2 regions of the Planococcus sp. SSTMD024 genome follow, and region 2 is predicted to be linked to the other one. Evidence: riboswitches for the same ligand, from Rfam matches in the RefSeq annotation. Region 2 holds a riboswitch; the other holds the start of a gene.
What was found. Region 2 has a riboswitch for FMN ahead of ribD (bifunctional diaminohydroxyphosphoribosylaminopyrimidine deaminase/5-amino-6-(5-phosphoribosylamino)uracil reductase RibD). Riboswitches for the same ligand answer to the same signal wherever they lie in the genome.
Positions count from the first base shown of each region.

Region 1 (7,855 bases), on a different contig from region 2:
TCAATGTGCCTTCTAGCGGAAGGCGTTCGCGCCAATAGGAAATGATCCGATACGCCGTTTCCCTCATCATCCCCTGCTCAATCAATTGCTTCGCCTCTTCGCCGCGCTCATAGATCAGCTCGATTTCGTGGCGTTCTGGCAAATCATCCATGATCAAACTTTCCACGAGCCGCTCATCGCCCGCAGCATACAATAAAGTCGCAAGTGACGGCAAAGAATCCCGGCCGGCGCGACCGACTTCCTGAACATATCCTTCTATAGAAGAAGGCAATTGGAAATGGATGACGTGGCGGATGTCGGGAATATGGACCCCCATGCCGAACGCATTGGTCGCACATACCCACTCGAGTTCCTTGTTGGCAAATTGCTGCTGGACGAAAATGCGGTCCTGCTGTTCCATCCCGCCGTGGTAAAATGCCGCCCCGATCCCGAGCGAGAGAAGCCGCTCCGCCAATTCCTGCGATTTCCGCCGCGTTCCCGCATAAATGATCCCTGGCCCGCCATATTCTGCCACCAAGTTCATCAGCGCCTCCAGCTTCTCGTGATCGGTTTCAAATTTCCGGATATCGTAGCTAATGTTCTTCCGGTCCATCGGATGAGAATAGACGAATGGGTCGCTCAATTTTAAATAATGCTTGATTTCATCTGTCACTTTATCGGTCGCGGTTGCGGTCAGCGCCAAAGTTTGCGGATTTCCAAGCTTTGGCAGAACCTCTGCAATGCGCAAATAATCCGGGCGGAAATCGAAGCCCCATTGGGAAATGCAATGCGCTTCATCCGCAACGAGCAGCGAAATGCCAAGTGCTTTCAACTTCCCGAGCACATACGGCTGGACAAGCATTTCGGGAGCCACGAAGATAAATTTATAAGCATCGAGCGTGTTCCAGGCCTTTTCACGATCTTCCGGTTTCATAAATGAATTGATGGCAATGACCGATTTTTCCCCCATCTTTTTCAATTGGGCAACTTGGTCTTGCATCAATGATAAAAGCGGTGAGACGATGACGACGGCGCCCGGCAAGGCTTTCCCAGGGAGCTGATAACATAGCGATTTCCCCATGCCGGTCGGCAGCAATGCTAAAACGTCGCGCCCGGACAGCACTTGTTCGATCACTTGTTTTTGCCCAGGGCGAAATTCCGTGTAGCCGTAAGCGTCGTATAATAGCTTTTCAAGATTCATGTGATGCCTCCTCTCATCGCCAGCGCGAGGCGAATTTGGAAGTAACTGGCTTCCGGCAAACGCTCTTTAATATCCCGCAGGCGCATCGACTTCAACTCTTTGCTGATGTGATGGATTGACTCGAATAATCGCTCATCCATAAACGGTGAAACACTGAACGCCGGATCGTTCATGGCCATCTCTACAAAATGATCCTCGATTGTACTCGTTTTCAGCTGCCTGAGCTCGGCAATCTGCTTTAGTGAAAACCCGCGTTCGGACAATTTTTGCGTTCGTTTCGCCGATTCCGTCAAAGCGGATTGCTGGATGATGCCTTCAAGCATACCCGCTAGCATTGGATATTCCATGCTTTCGAGCACTTCCAGCCAAGCATGCAATGCTTCGACAGCCGCAATTTTCACATCTATCGGCAACATATCGTATTTCATGGCCAATTGATCCCAGGTGAGCCCGCTGACTCCATAACCCGACAACCGCTCCATCAGGATGCCTTTATGCGCTTCGGTTGTTTTTGCTAAAGCCAAGCTGGTTTCAATTTGGTTTTTAAAAGCTTCCTGGACTCCGGCTGAACGAAAATCGATGCGCTTCAAATAAGCCTTGGCCCATGTCTGCACCGTTTCATCGGTGACGACTGGATCAAAGCGTTTGTGGCCTTGCATAAAACTGGACATCGTCTGCACCACTAATGATAGGCGTGCAAAGAACCGGCTTTCGTTGCCCCTGTACTTCCAACCGTTCAAGGGTGTAGGCGGAATTTCCAAATCAAATGCGGAGCGATGGAGCTGGACGCTGTTTTCATCCGGTATCAACAAGCCTTGTGCCTGCAGCCTTTCAATAGACGATAGATAATCTTGCTTGTCCAGCTTAGGGAGCACGGCAAAAAAAGGATGCAGGCCGAAATAGCCGATGTCCTGAATCGTTTGCCCTGATTTCTTTCCTTTAATTAAATGATAAGGGGAAGAAACGGTCCGTTGACCGTCTACCGCTTTCATGATCGTTAAAACGACTTCATCGAATCGCACTGAATTACCCTCCTGGCGGTTTTGGGTTGAAAAAATCATGAAATATCTATAGAATAAACACGATAGTATAACTGAACTTGTTCGGAGATAAAGGAGAGGAACTGGAATGGCTAAATATACCATTGTTGATAAAGATACGTGTATCGCATGCGGTGCTTGCGGAGCAGCGGCACCCGACATTTACGATTATGATGACGAGGGCATCGCCTTCGTTATTCTTGATGATAACACGGGGACTGAACAAGTGCCAGATGAGCTGATGGAGGATATGGAAGACGCATTTGAAGGATGCCCGACCGACTCCATCAAAGTGGCAGACGAGCCATTTGAAGGAGATCCACTAAAATACGAAGACTGACCAAAACTTGGTCAATAGAAAAAGCGGCCGGAAGAATCATCTTCCAGCCGCTTCTTTTTATGATAAATAATAGGAGCGTTGTTTTTCAATCCACGTATGCATGCTGCCGAAGATCAATAAGACGACGGTCGTAAGCGCCAGGCCTTTGATCAAGTTGAACGGCAGGATCCCGAGAACAATGGTCGTGTACAATGCGCTGCCTGTCTGTTCAGGCATATTCAGGAAATACGTGTACATCGGCAAAAAGACGAAATAATTCAGCAAGCTCATGCCGATTGCCATTGAGAATGTCCCGATTACCAAACCGAATGCGATTCCCTTTTTTGTGGAAACTTTACGGTAAATGGCGTAGACCGGCAAAATGAACAACAGGCTCGTCGCAAAATTCGCCATATGCCCTACAGGCACGCCAGTCGGGCTACCTGAAAAAATCCAGTCCAATACGTTTTTAAAGAATGCGACCAAGACACCTGCTACAGGCCCCATCGTAATCGCCGCAATTAGTGCTGGCACGTCACTGAAATCCACTTTCAAAAATGCTGGCAATGCCGGCAGCGGAAAATTGAATAGCATCAACACAAATGAGATGCTGCTCAGCATACCGATGACGATCATCGATTGCAATTTCTTGTTCTTCATGTTCCTCTCTCCTTGTCGTGATTCACCAGAAGAAAGGTTCGGAGCGCATTGCCAAAAAAATCCCTTAAGCAAGGTTCACTTAAGGGAGAGTCAGGCACACTGAAATAAACGGTCCGCCTTTAAAACGGCATGCGTCCGTACCTTCACCTTCTCCCATCCAGACTATACTGTCGGCTTTGGAATCTCACCAAATCCTGCTTTTTACGGCTCGCGGGCTGATGGACCATTGTGTCCAATTACCGCCGGTAGGGAATTGCACCCTGCCCCGAAGATGAATCGATATTTTTTTTATACAAGTCAATTTTATAAAAAAAAGACAGCAATGTAAACCATACTGCTTACATTGCCATCTTTTTAATTTTCTGGCCAGTCGAGGCGGTTGGGGGAAACCGGCAATTCCAGTTCACGAGCGAAATCGAAATCGGCCCATTCCGCTTGCACCGTATTGGATACGGTCAGCGATGAACCGTAGGATTGTGCCGTGAGCGCCATGCTTTCGATCATTTGCATCGCTTCTACTCCATCGAGCGCCTCTAAGTCCAACGGCTCTTCAAATACCACTGTAGCGTTCGCCCCGTCCATCTCAACGCGGTAATTGATCTCTTCCGGAACCGGCGAACGGTAATCGTCGTTCGGCGATTGCTGAAGCGCCATTAGCGCATCTTCCACATTTTCCGGCGACATCCCATAAGCCGGAGCCAAATGCCAGTCACCCGTTGAGGCGGCAAGCAAATAAAAACTTTGCCCCTGCTCCCCGGGGACGAACGGTTCCACTGTCCCTATATGGGATAATTGCGCAGCCTCGCCTTCTTCGTTCAATACATGGATTTCCTGCTGATCCATAAATGTTTCTTCCAGGCTGGATAGGTACAGCAAAGTGGAAGCCGAACCTTGATCGTAGGAATGGCCGTCCGGCAGGAAATGGCTGATTGCCGAACCAGTTTGCTGGAGCTCACCTTCATAAGGGTGGTACTCATCAAACCCCAATCCGGATTCATCGATTTGCCCGGCGAACGTTTCATATAATTCTAGCGCAGTCGGCTCCGGCGTATCAGCCAGCTGTTTTGGAATGACGAAACTTATCGGAACCACATAGCCATGGTAAGCCAGCCCCATGCGTAAAATATGCTCATCTTCCAACTCGCTTTCATAAACTGCGCTCCGCTGCACTTCCGGGTCTTCCGTAGCCAAACTCGCTGCCCCGTCAGACTGTTGTGTAGCCCCTTCCGCTTGATCCGTTTGCGCCTCCTCTGTCGTCACCGTCGACTCCGCATCGCTGCTTTCACTCTCGCTGCTGCTTGAATCGGTTCCATTCTGCTGCAGCAATGAGACGACGAGCACCGATATGCTGAAGAATGCGACGATGGCAACCAGTAAAGGCAGCCAGCGCTTCGGCTGCTTTGGCGTTCGCTCTTTTTGGGAAAGCTTTTTATACACTTCGGCTTTGGGCCGCCTGTCTTGTATTTTGGGGAAATCCCGCAACAAATTTTCGATTTCTTCATCGTTCCATTTGTCATTCGGCATATTCTCCTCCCCCTTCTGCTTCTAGTAATTTTTGGCGGAGGGACCGGATTGCCCGGTGCTGTGTCGTTTTGACTTTGCCTTCCGACCACTCCAGGACTTCAGCCGTTTCCGCAATGGAGAGATCTTGGAAATAACGCATGATGATGACGAGCTTCTGGTCGCCTGTACACAAATCAAGCATTTGGTACAAGCGGATCTTGTCCTCATTGAGCAATGAAACTTCTTCCGGTATTCGTTCAGTTGAAACCAATTGCTGGGTTTCCCAGTCGAAGAAATCCATCGAATGCTTTTTCCTCACTGCCGTCTTGCGGAAATGGTCGATGGCGACGTTTTTGGCGATCGAAAAGAGCCAGGTCTTTTCCGAACTCTTTCCCTGGAACCGGTCATACGCGCGCAGCACCCTCACATAAACTTCGTGCATCAGGTCTTCCGCCACATGCCGGTCCTTCACTAAATACACCAAAAACTGAAAGACATCCTGATGGTATTGATCGTACAGCCTATGAAACACGGAGTCATTCACGCAACTCCCCCCGTTCCTTGGATTAGTCGTCACGACAACAGAAAAGTTACATCGCCTTCAGGGGCAATGTGAAGATGAACGAAGTGCCTTCGCCGAATTTGCTTTCGGCACGGATTTCTCCCGAATGTGCTTTGATGATATTGCTGGCAATCGCGAGGCCGAGCCCTGTGCCGCCTTTGCCGAGCGTCCTGGCTTTATCGGCTTTATAGAAGCGCTCAAAGACGAACTCCAGGTCTTCCTCTGAAATTCCGGCCCCGGTATCGTTAATTGAAACTTTTGCGTAGTCTTCCATATTTTCGACATGCACATGCACTTGCCCTCCCTGCGGCGTGTGGCGAAGTGCGTTATCGATCAAATTCGTCATGACCTGCTCGATGCGGTCTTCATCCAATTCGGCGGCCGCCCAGTCATCGAGTTCGGTCGTGAAGCTCAGTTCGATGTCTTTCTCTTTCGCGGCTTGGCTGAATTTCAAGCTCATCCGCTCGATGGCATTATTGAACTGCACCAATTCTTTGTACAGCCGCATATGGCCGGACTCCAGTCGCGCCAAGTTCAATAGGTCTGTGACGAGGCGGCCCATGCGCTGGGATTCTTCATAGATGATCTTGGTCATTTCGTTGCGTTCTTCTTCGCTTGCGCCGACGTCATCGAGCAAGGCTTCGCTATAGCCCTGCAGCATGGCGATCGGCGTCCGCAATTCATGGGATACATTGGCGATGAAATCTTCGCGCAGCTTCTCAAGACGGTGCTGTTCAGTCATGTTATGGAGCACAGCCACCGCTCCGCGCACACTTTCCCCGCTGTAAAGCGGGCTGAAGTTGACCGCATAATAGGCGCCTTCGATTTCCAGCTCTTCTTCGATTTCCTCCTGGAACGTCAGCACATGGTCGAGCATATGGAGCATTTCCGATGGCAACGCATTGGCCTCGGCCGTGCCGTCTTTGAAGAGCCATTGCCGCAGCAGCTTCTCTGCCGGCGGATTGCTCAACAGGATTGTCTTGTCCTGGTTAAACGTAATCACGGCATCCGCCATCGAAGTCAAGATGCTCGATAATTGCTCTTTTTCCTGATTGATCACTTCGAGGTGATGTTTTAGCTGGCGCCCCATCTGGTTAAAGGCAATTGCCAATTGGCCAATTTCATCTCCAGAAGAAACTTTTACTTTCGTATCAAAATTCCCTTTTGCCAATTCAAATGCCCCTTCGCGCATATTACGCAGCGGGGAAGTAATACGGGTCGACAGGAAAAATGCAAAAAACGTGGTCAATAATAACGCAATAAACGCGGACAGGAAAACGATATTGGTTGTCCTTTCAGCGGTGCGGTCCATAACTTCCAATGATTGGTAAATGAATACCGTCCCGTGAAGCTCATCGCTTGTTTGAAGAGGCGAGGCCATGACGATGTATGATTCCATCCGGTCCGCTTCCGACAATGACGGCAAAAGCATTTCTTTTGTTACGGTTTCATCGCTTTCAAACACTTTTTGAAACTCGTTTTCGCTGACGATCTTTTCCCTGATTGCCTCGCCATTTAAGCCATCATGCAAATAATAAGAGATCTCTCCCGGTTCTTCGGCAATGACGGCATTGGTTTCAGGCCCTAACACCTCGTCGACGATGGACAAATTGTCTTCATTGCCATGATCATTGAAAATCCTCGCAATCATATTGGCTTCATTATGAAGGGCTTCTTCTACCGTCTCGCTATGGAAATTCCCGAGAAACTCCAACAGCAGCACCGTCACAATAAACAAGACAAAGGAAACGAGAAGCAAAATGGTTACCCACAGCTTCCCGACGATGCTATTCCATATTCTATTCATTGCCGACCTCGAATTTGTACCCGACACCCCATACGGTGACGATCATCTTAGCGGCCGATTCGGAGACGCGGTTCAATTTCTCCCGCAAGCGTTTGACATGGGTATCCACGGTGCGCAAATCGCCGAAAAAGTCATAATGCCATACTTCTTTGAGCAAATGCTCCCGGTCGAACACTTTATCCGGGGATTTTGCCAAGAAATATAAAAGTTCATATTCTTTCGGTGTCAAATTCACCTCGACGCCGTCTGCTGTCACGCGGTGCGCATCGTGGTCGATCGTCAGGTGCGGAAAGACGACCAAGTCTTTTGAAACGGTCGAACTTGTCGATGGCGAATAAGCAGACGACCGGCGCAGAATCGCTTTAACGCGCAGCACAACTTCCCGCGGGCTGAACGGCTTGACGATATAATCATCCGCTCCGGATTCGAACCCTTCCACACGGTTTGCTTCCTCCCCTTTAGCCGTCAGCATGATGATCGGCGTCATTTTCGACTCCCGAAGTTCAGTCGCCACTTCGATGCCGTCTTTTTCCGGCATCATGAGGTCGAGCAGGATGCAATGGTAATCCGTCTCCATCGCCTTTTCCATAGCCTCTACGCCGTTTTCGGCTTCCTCTACCATATATCCTTCACGCTCGAGATACATCTTCAACAAGCGGCGGATCCTCTCTTCATCATCCACTACAAGAATTGTAATTTCTTCAGACATCCTAATCCCTCCAACTTTCATCTCTATACCTTTCATTGTACCGATAAGGGTCCCAAAAATAAACGAAAAGCCTTT
Region 1 is NZ_JBGGNS010000023.1:414,530-422,384, reverse strand. It holds gene AB9R92_RS16405 (RecQ family ATP-dependent DNA helicase) at 1-1,180, opposite strand, end outside; gene AB9R92_RS16400 (YpbB family protein) at 1,177-2,202, opposite strand; gene AB9R92_RS16395 (ferredoxin) at 2,309-2,560, shown strand; gene AB9R92_RS16390 (ECF transporter S component) at 2,618-3,199, opposite strand; FMN riboswitch at 3,341-3,476, opposite strand; gene AB9R92_RS16385 (hypothetical protein) at 3,554-4,723, opposite strand; gene sigX (RNA polymerase sigma factor SigX) at 4,713-5,246, opposite strand; gene AB9R92_RS16375 (ATP-binding protein) at 5,293-7,071, opposite strand; gene AB9R92_RS16370 (response regulator transcription factor) at 7,064-7,780, opposite strand.
Region 1: it holds a riboswitch for FMN, as region 2 does, so the genes downstream of both, AB9R92_RS16390 (ECF transporter S component) here and ribD (bifunctional diaminohydroxyphosphoribosylaminopyrimidine deaminase/5-amino-6-(5-phosphoribosylamino)uracil reductase RibD) in region 2, are expected to answer to the same signal.

Region 2 (7,855 bases):
TTCATAATGCGTGCCATGCCCTTTAAGGCGCGGGGCATAGACGCTGTATCCTTCTTTTGCGAAAGCCTCGGCAAGCGGGCGCATGCTTTGGGTCGTGCCGGTAAATCCATGCGAGATAAGAATCCCTGTTTTCCCGCCTTCGGAAATGAATGGTTCTGCGCCGGGAAGTACATCGAAATCGTTCGTCATCCAAAAACCTCCTTTTAGGTAGTCCTTAAGTATTCGTTGCCATTTGGCAAAATCCTGCCCATTCAATTGCTTGAAAAAGGAATGCTATAATGACGGTAGAATAATCAACTGGGGGAGATCGCGTGCAAAAAGTACAGGAATATACGCAATTAATCGAGCAGTTCGAGAACGGCCCTTATTTCCAGCTGCTTGGTTTTGAAATTGACGGGGTAGAGTACGGCAAGGCATCCATGCGCTTGAAGAAAAAACCTGAAAACGACAATATGCAAAATATGCTGCATGGCGGCGCAATCATGTCGGGGATCGATATCGTCATGGGGCTTGCTTCGCGCTCGCTTGGGAGCGATGCGGTTTCGACGATTCAAATGGAAGTTCGCTTCATCAAAAGCCTGGCGAAGGGAACGGCCATTTTCCGCGCCGAACTGCTGCATCAGACGAACAGCACAGCGATCCTGACAGGGCGGGTTGTCAGCGATCAAGATGACTTATTGGCTTATAGCACAGGCACGTTCAAATTATAAATTTCAACAGCTCCTTTTCGCACATCGCGGAGAGGAGTTTTTGATTGGCTTTAAGTGGAAGCCATTCTCTTGACCCATCATCTGCAGCTTGTTATAATTACTTTTAATTAAAGATATTTTAATTCGAAATAAAGAGGTGAGATGAATGGAGTTCTCCAACCAGAACCTGAAAGCTGTGACGGTTTTGATTCGCGCTGCAGATGCTGTGCATGAGGCCATCAAACGCGACGTAGCGGGATACGGGTTGAATGCGACGGAATTCTCGGTGCTCGAATTGCTCTATCACCAAGGCCGGCAGCCGATACAGGCAATCGGCAAGCGAGTACTGATTGCGAGCAGCAGCATCACTTATGTTGTCGATAAGCTGGAGCAAAAAGGCTATGTCGAACGGGAGGCGTGCAAAGAAGACCGGCGCGTGACCTATGCGCTTTTGACGGACAGCGGCCAGGAATTGATGAAGCGAATCTTCCCCGAACATGAACGGCAGATGGATAAAGTGTTTGCCCGGCTTGAACAACAGGAAGTAATGGAATTGATCAAGAAGTTGAAGAAAGTCGGTTACGAAGCGCAAGACAGCAATAAAGCAGAAGATAAAATACTTAAGGACAAGGAGCGGTATGCATGAATGAATTGAAAGGGATCCACCACGTAACGGCGATCACGAGCAGCGCCGAGAAGAATTATGAATTTTTCACGTATGTATTGGGCATGAGGCTGGTTAAGAAGACGGTGAATCAAGATGATATCCAAACCTATCATCTGTTTTTCGCTGACGATAAAGGTTCGGCTGGGACGGATATGACTTTCTTCGATTTTCCGGGAATCCCGAAAGGCTCTCACGGCACGAACGAAATCTACAAAACGGCTTTCCGTGTACCGACGGACGAAGCGCTTAGCTATTGGGAAAAACGTTTTGACAAATACGAAGTTCAGCACAGTGCCATAACTGAGCAATTCGGTGTTAAAACTTTGTCGTTTTCCGACTTCGATGACCAGCAATATATGCTCGTATCGGATGAGAACAACAAAGGCGTCCAAGCCGGCACGCCGTGGCAGCAAGGACCGGTCCCGCTTGAATTTGCCATTACTGGCCTTGGCCCGATCCACATCCGCATCGGCCAATTCGATTACTTGAAGGAAGTATTGGAAAAAGCGATGCATATGCGCGAGATCGCTGGCGAAGGCTCGCTGCATTTATTCGAGATGGGCGAAGGCGGCAACGGTGCGCAAGTGATCGTCGAGCATAATGCAGAGTTGCCGTCGGGCCAGCAAGGCTTCGGCACGGTGCATCACGCCGCGTTCCGTGTGGCGGACCGCGAAGCATTGAATGAATGGATCGCCCACATGCAAAAAATCGGCTTCTCGACTTCCGGCTATGTCGACCGTTTCTTCTTCGAATCATTGTATGCACGTGTCGCACCGGGTTTATTGTTCGAATGGGCAACGGATGGCCCGGGCTTCATGGGCGACGAGCCATATGAAACACTGGGGGAGAAACTTTCTTTACCGCCGTTCTTGGAGCCGAAGCGCGAACAGATCGAAAGCATGGTGCGCCCGATCGACACGATGCGCAGCACGAAGACTATCGACAAAGAATACCTATAAGGAAAATTTGGCACTGCTCACAACGGGCAGTGCTTTTTATATCGAAACTAAGAGGAAATATCCAAAAAGCTGAAATAATGGGACGATTTTGGGAACTTATCCCACTTATGTACGTAAGTATAGGTAGTACAAGGAAAGGGGAGAACGGCGATGCCGAAATGCCAAAATTGTGGAGCGATATGGACATGGGGGCAGACCGTCTGCCGCTTGTTCACACTCGGGGATAGCTTAACTTGCCCGGCCTGCCGGCAAGAACAATACATTTCCACGGAGTCGAGGAAAAAGACCAGCTTGTTTGTCTTTGCCGCCCCGCTCATCATGTTTGTTTCGGTCGCTTTCGGCATCGACCCGTTTGCTTCCCTCGCCTTATTCCTGGCTTCCTTTTTAATGATTATGGGCATCTACCCATTCTTTATCAAATTGACAGACGAGCGTGGGCCGATGTGGTGACTGGCCGAAATCCGAGTCGGTTTCTGGGGATTCGGTTGGCTGCGCGCAACAAATGAAGATTCTTTTCTGGACAGCCCCTGCAGCTTGCGCTAAACTTACAGATAATCATCTATAGCGTTCTTCGGGGTCGGGTGAAATTCCCAATCGACGGTAACGGAGCAATCCGAAGCCCGTGAGCCTTTCGGGGCAGGATTTGGTGCAAGTCCAAAGCCGACAGTTAAAGTCTGGATGGGAGAAGAACCGTCAAGCAGCCTACTAGCAATCGCTTAGGTTTCTTTGATATGCATTTTCAAGGCCCCTTCTTTTATGGAAGGGGCTTTTTTGCATACTGTGGATGATTAACTGAATAGTATTCCTTCGGGGTCGGGTGAAATTCCCAATCGACGGTAACGGAGCAATCCGAAGCCCGTGAGCCTTTCGGGGCAGGATTTGGTGCAAGTCCAAAGCCGACAGTTAAAGTCTGGATGGGAGAAGGAAGAACACGGAAATTATAGAGTTTTCTATAGTTCTATTTCCTATTGTCTTCTAACCCATTGGCGAATCCATGGGTTTTTATTTTGTTCTGAAAGGTGTGATCAAGTGGACGATCAGCAAATCATGAAGCACGCACTGGAGTTGGCGCGATCAGCTGCCGGGCAGACTTCCCCCAATCCGCTTGTGGGGTCGGTGATCGTCAAAGATGGCCGCATCATCGGCATGGGCGCGCATCTGAAAGCGGGACAGGCGCATGCAGAAATCCATGCGCTGAATATGGCAGGCAGTGAAGCGCAAGGCGCAGAGTTGTATGTGACGCTGGAGCCTTGCAGCCATCACGGCCGGACGGGTCCTTGCGCAGACGCCATCATCCAAGCCGGCATTCGGCGTGTCGTCGTTGCTGTACTGGACCCGAATCCGCTCGTTTCAGGCCGAGGCATCCAAAAGCTTGAAAACGCCGGGGTGATAGTAGAGACTGGCGTCTGCGAGCAGGAAGCTGCGGAGCTGAACCGGATGTTCTTTACTTTTATCCGCAAAAATCGGCCGTTCGTCACATTGAAGCACGCCATCACGCTAGACGGCAAAATCGCTGTGTACGGCGGCCGTTCGGAAAAAATCACCGGGCCTGAAGTGCAGCGCGATGTCCACGAACTGCGCTTGCTGCACGATGCCATTTTAGTCGGCGCACAGACGGTCGCACTCGACAACCCCCGCTTGACCAATCGGTTTGCCGGCTCCCCGAAGCAGCCGATCCGTGTCGTTTTGGATCGCCATCTGCGCATCCCGATAGAAAGCCACATAGTTCAAGTACCTGATGCCCCTACTTGGATTATCGTCGGGTCACAAGCCGATATCGACAGCCGCGGAACATTTCCGGGACATGTCCGCATTCTTCAACTGGACACGCCGGATGTGGAAATCACTGCCGCGCTGAAATTGCTTGCCGAGCACAAGGTGTTATCTGTCCTTGTGGAAGGCGGCCAAAAAATCAATACCGCTTTCTTGAAAAGCGGGCAAGTAGATGAAATTGCGACGTATATCGCACCGATCATCCTCGGGGGCGAAGGAACCGTTTCCGTATTCGGCGACCTGCAAACCAGTTCTGCCTCAAACGGCATTCGCTTGGAAACGCAGAAAGTGGAACGCCTCGGAACGGATCTGAAGATCATCTCCACCTTAAAGGAGTGACATAAATGTTTACAGGGATTATTGAAGAAACCGGACAACTCGCCGGCATCAAGCGCGGCGCGTCCAGCATGGAAATGACAATACGCGCAAATGTCGTTTTAGAAGAAACAAAAATCGGCGACAGCATTTCAGTCGAAGGGGTGTGCTTGACAGTGACGTCGTTGTCAAGCGGCCGTTTCACAGTGGATGTCATGCCGGAAACCTTCCACGGTACGACTCTTTCTTCGCTGGGCACATCCAGTGCGGTCAACTTGGAGCGTGCCATGGCGGCGAACGGCCGTTTCGGCGGGCATCTTGTCGCGGGCCATATCGACGGGGTCGGCAAGATCTTGCGCAAGCGTCCTCAGGAAAACGCTCTGTATATCGATATAGCGGCGCCTCCTGAATTGCTTGCGCAGTCAATCGTGAAAGGTTCTGTGGCGATCGACGGCGTCAGCTTAACAATTTTTGAACTCAGCGAAAATCATTTGACCGTTTCGCTCATCCCGCACACGGCGGGGGAAACGACTTTGGGCAGCAAAAAAGTAGGCGATTCGGTCAATCTGGAAACCGATATGTTCGGAAAGTACGTGCAGCGTTTTATGGAGCATGCGCCAAAACAACCGATGAACGCCGATTATTTGCGGCGCCACGGATTTTAAAGGAGCAAAACCGATGCTAAATACAATCGAAGAAGCAGTAAAGGATTTGCAGGCAGGAAAAGTCATTATTCTGGTAGATGACGAATCACGGGAGAACGAAGGCGATTTTGTGTGCCTTGCAGAACATGCGACGCCTGAAAACATTAATTTCATGGCTACGCACGGCAGGGGGCTCATCTGCACGCCGGTTTCGCCGGATATTGCCTTGCGCCTGAAACTCGACCAAATGGTCAGCCATAATACCGACCACCACGAAACGGCATTCACCGTCAGCATCGACCATAAAGACGCCAAGACGGGCATCAGCGCATTTGAACGGTCGGATACCATCTTGCAGATGCTCGATACGAAAGCTGTACCGCAGGACTTCAAGCGGCCGGGGCACGTCTTCCCGCTTGTCGCAAAATCAGGCGGTGTTTTCCAGCGACAGGGCCATACGGAAGCGTCAGTCGATTTGGCGCGTCTTAGCGGCAGCGAACCGGCAGCGGTCATTTGCGAAATCATGAATGTTGACGGCACAATGTCGCGCATGCCGGACTTGGAAAAGCTGGCGGATGAATTCGACTTGAAAATCATCACGATCGAAGATCTCTATGCGTATCGCGCTGAGAAAGATCCGCTCATCAAGCGCGAATCGAGTGTCCACATGCCGACCGATTTTGGCGAGTTCCGCATGGTCGGCTATTCCAACCGCCTGGATACAGAAGAGCATGTTGCCATCGTCAAAGGCAATCCGGAATCGGTGGAAGCGCCGATCGTGCGCATCCATTCAGAATGCCTGACCGGCGATATTTTCCACTCGCGCCGCTGCGATTGCGGGGCGCAGCTTACGAAATCGCTCGAATTGATCGAACAGGCAGGCGCGGGCATCGTCCTTTATATGAGGCAGGAAGGGCGCGGCATCGGCTTGTTGAACAAACTGAAAGCGTATGAATTGCAGGAACAGGGCTTGGATACCGTTGAAGCCAACGAACAATTGGGCTTCCCGGCGGAAATGCGCGATTATACTTTATGCGCCTTGATGTTGAAAGATTTGGGTGTGTCGCATGTCAGGCTTTTGACGAACAACCCGGCCAAGACAGACGCGCTGATTGAATACGGCATTGAAGTGGAAGAACGGCTTGCGCTGGTTATCCCGCCGACTGAAGACAACACGCAATACATGGAAACAAAAAAACAACGAATGCATCATCTAATCGACTAAGGAGTGTTCACAATGGAAACAGTTTACGAAGCAAATTTGATCGGATCGGATTTAAAAATAGCAATCGTTACAGGCAGATTCAATGACTTCATCACGTCCCGCCTGTTGGACGGCGCAGTGGATGGCTTGGTGCGCCATGGCGTAAATAAGGAAAACATCGACACTGCTTGGGTGCCGGGGGCATTCGAATTGCCGCTGGTCGCGAAGAAAATGGCAGAAACGAAAAAATACGACGCGGTCATCGCACTTGGCACCGTCATTCGCGGTTCTACGACGCATTACGATTACGTCTGCAGCGAAGCGGCGAAAGGCATCGCGCAAGCCGGCATGTCGACAGGCGTTCCGGTCATTTTCGGCGTGTTGACGACGGAAACGATTGAACAGGCGATTGAACGCGCTGGCACAAAAGCCGGCAATAAAGGCTACGAAGCGGCGGTCTCCGCGGTTGAAATGGGCAATTTGATGAAAGCATTCGATTGATCGAAAAGAGCTGAAATACGATTTCTTAACTTTCTCGAAAAGCTGAATAAAATGAGCCCGCATTCTTGTATGAATGCAGGCTCATTTTTTTGTGGTATTTCTCTTGATACCACAACCTGTTGCTGGAATTTCAGCCCATATTACATTGACTTCAAAAGATATTTTATTTAAATGTTATTATAATAATGCATTGACAATTAACAGAAGTTTTAGAATAATGAAAAAAGAAACTATCTATTATCCTTAAAATGGAAAGGGAGGGGGAGAGGCGAATCATCATCAGTGATAGGCCGTCCGTAGGCATAGTTGTTAGCGTTTTCAAAAAAGGAGTGAGTCGATGATCTGGGTTCTTACATTGAGCCTTATCACCATCGTGTCCGTAGTCGCGGGCTTGAAAAGACGGAAGGTCGCCTATTTTTTCCTTCCATTTGCATCACTTTTTGCATTCATGCTCGTCAAAGTCATCATGGTGCCACTTCCCTTCCTGGATACGGTCCGTTTCATTTTCCAGTTGAGGGGGTGAACTTCGCAATAGAGGAATTTGGCTTCTAAACCGGCAAAGGGGTGGGTAATTTGAGGAAGATCGATAAAAAGCAAGCAGATGCGTATTTCCGGACTCGTACTACATTAGTCACCATCTATTTATTGATCGGGTTTTCGGCATCTTTCGGGGTCGTCATGTTCGCAGAGGAATTGTCGGGCTTCAGCGTCAATGGGATGCCTTTCCATTACTTCATGGGAGCGCAAGGAGCGGTGTTGACCTTCATCATCCTGCTGTTCGTTAATGCAATCGTCAACGACCGGATCGACAAGAAATTCGGCTTGGACCAGGACCTGCAAGACAAGGAATAGCGCAAGCTTTCCAAGTGTCTGAGAGCGATGATAAAAATGCGTAATTGACAAGGGGGAGAAGCAGTGGATTCACAATTTCTCGTATCACTTGTATTGATCCTGGCGACCTTCGGTTTGTATATCGGCATCGCCGTTTACAATATGGCCAGGCAAACATCAGACTTTTATGTAGCCGGGCGCAATGTTCCCGCCGTGTTCAACGGAATGGCGATCGGCGCCGACTGGATGAGTGCCGCGTCGTTCATCGGGAT
Region 2 is NZ_JBGGNS010000012.1:27,907-35,761, forward strand. It holds gene AB9R92_RS02615 (alpha/beta hydrolase) at 1-189, opposite strand, end outside; gene AB9R92_RS02620 (PaaI family thioesterase) at 312-710, shown strand; gene AB9R92_RS02625 (MarR family winged helix-turn-helix transcriptional regulator) at 856-1,335, shown strand; gene AB9R92_RS02630 (ring-cleaving dioxygenase) at 1,332-2,315, shown strand; gene AB9R92_RS02635 (TIGR04104 family putative zinc finger protein) at 2,466-2,765, shown strand; FMN riboswitch at 2,879-3,009, shown strand; FMN riboswitch at 3,115-3,245, shown strand; gene ribD (bifunctional diaminohydroxyphosphoribosylaminopyrimidine deaminase/5-amino-6-(5-phosphoribosylamino)uracil reductase RibD) at 3,345-4,427, shown strand; gene ribE (riboflavin synthase) at 4,433-5,068, shown strand; gene AB9R92_RS02650 (bifunctional 3,4-dihydroxy-2-butanone-4-phosphate synthase/GTP cyclohydrolase II) at 5,082-6,272, shown strand; gene ribH (6,7-dimethyl-8-ribityllumazine synthase) at 6,285-6,752, shown strand; gene AB9R92_RS02660 (hypothetical protein) at 7,090-7,275, shown strand; gene AB9R92_RS02665 (DUF4212 domain-containing protein) at 7,326-7,604, shown strand; gene AB9R92_RS02670 (sodium:solute symporter family protein) at 7,668-7,855, shown strand, end outside.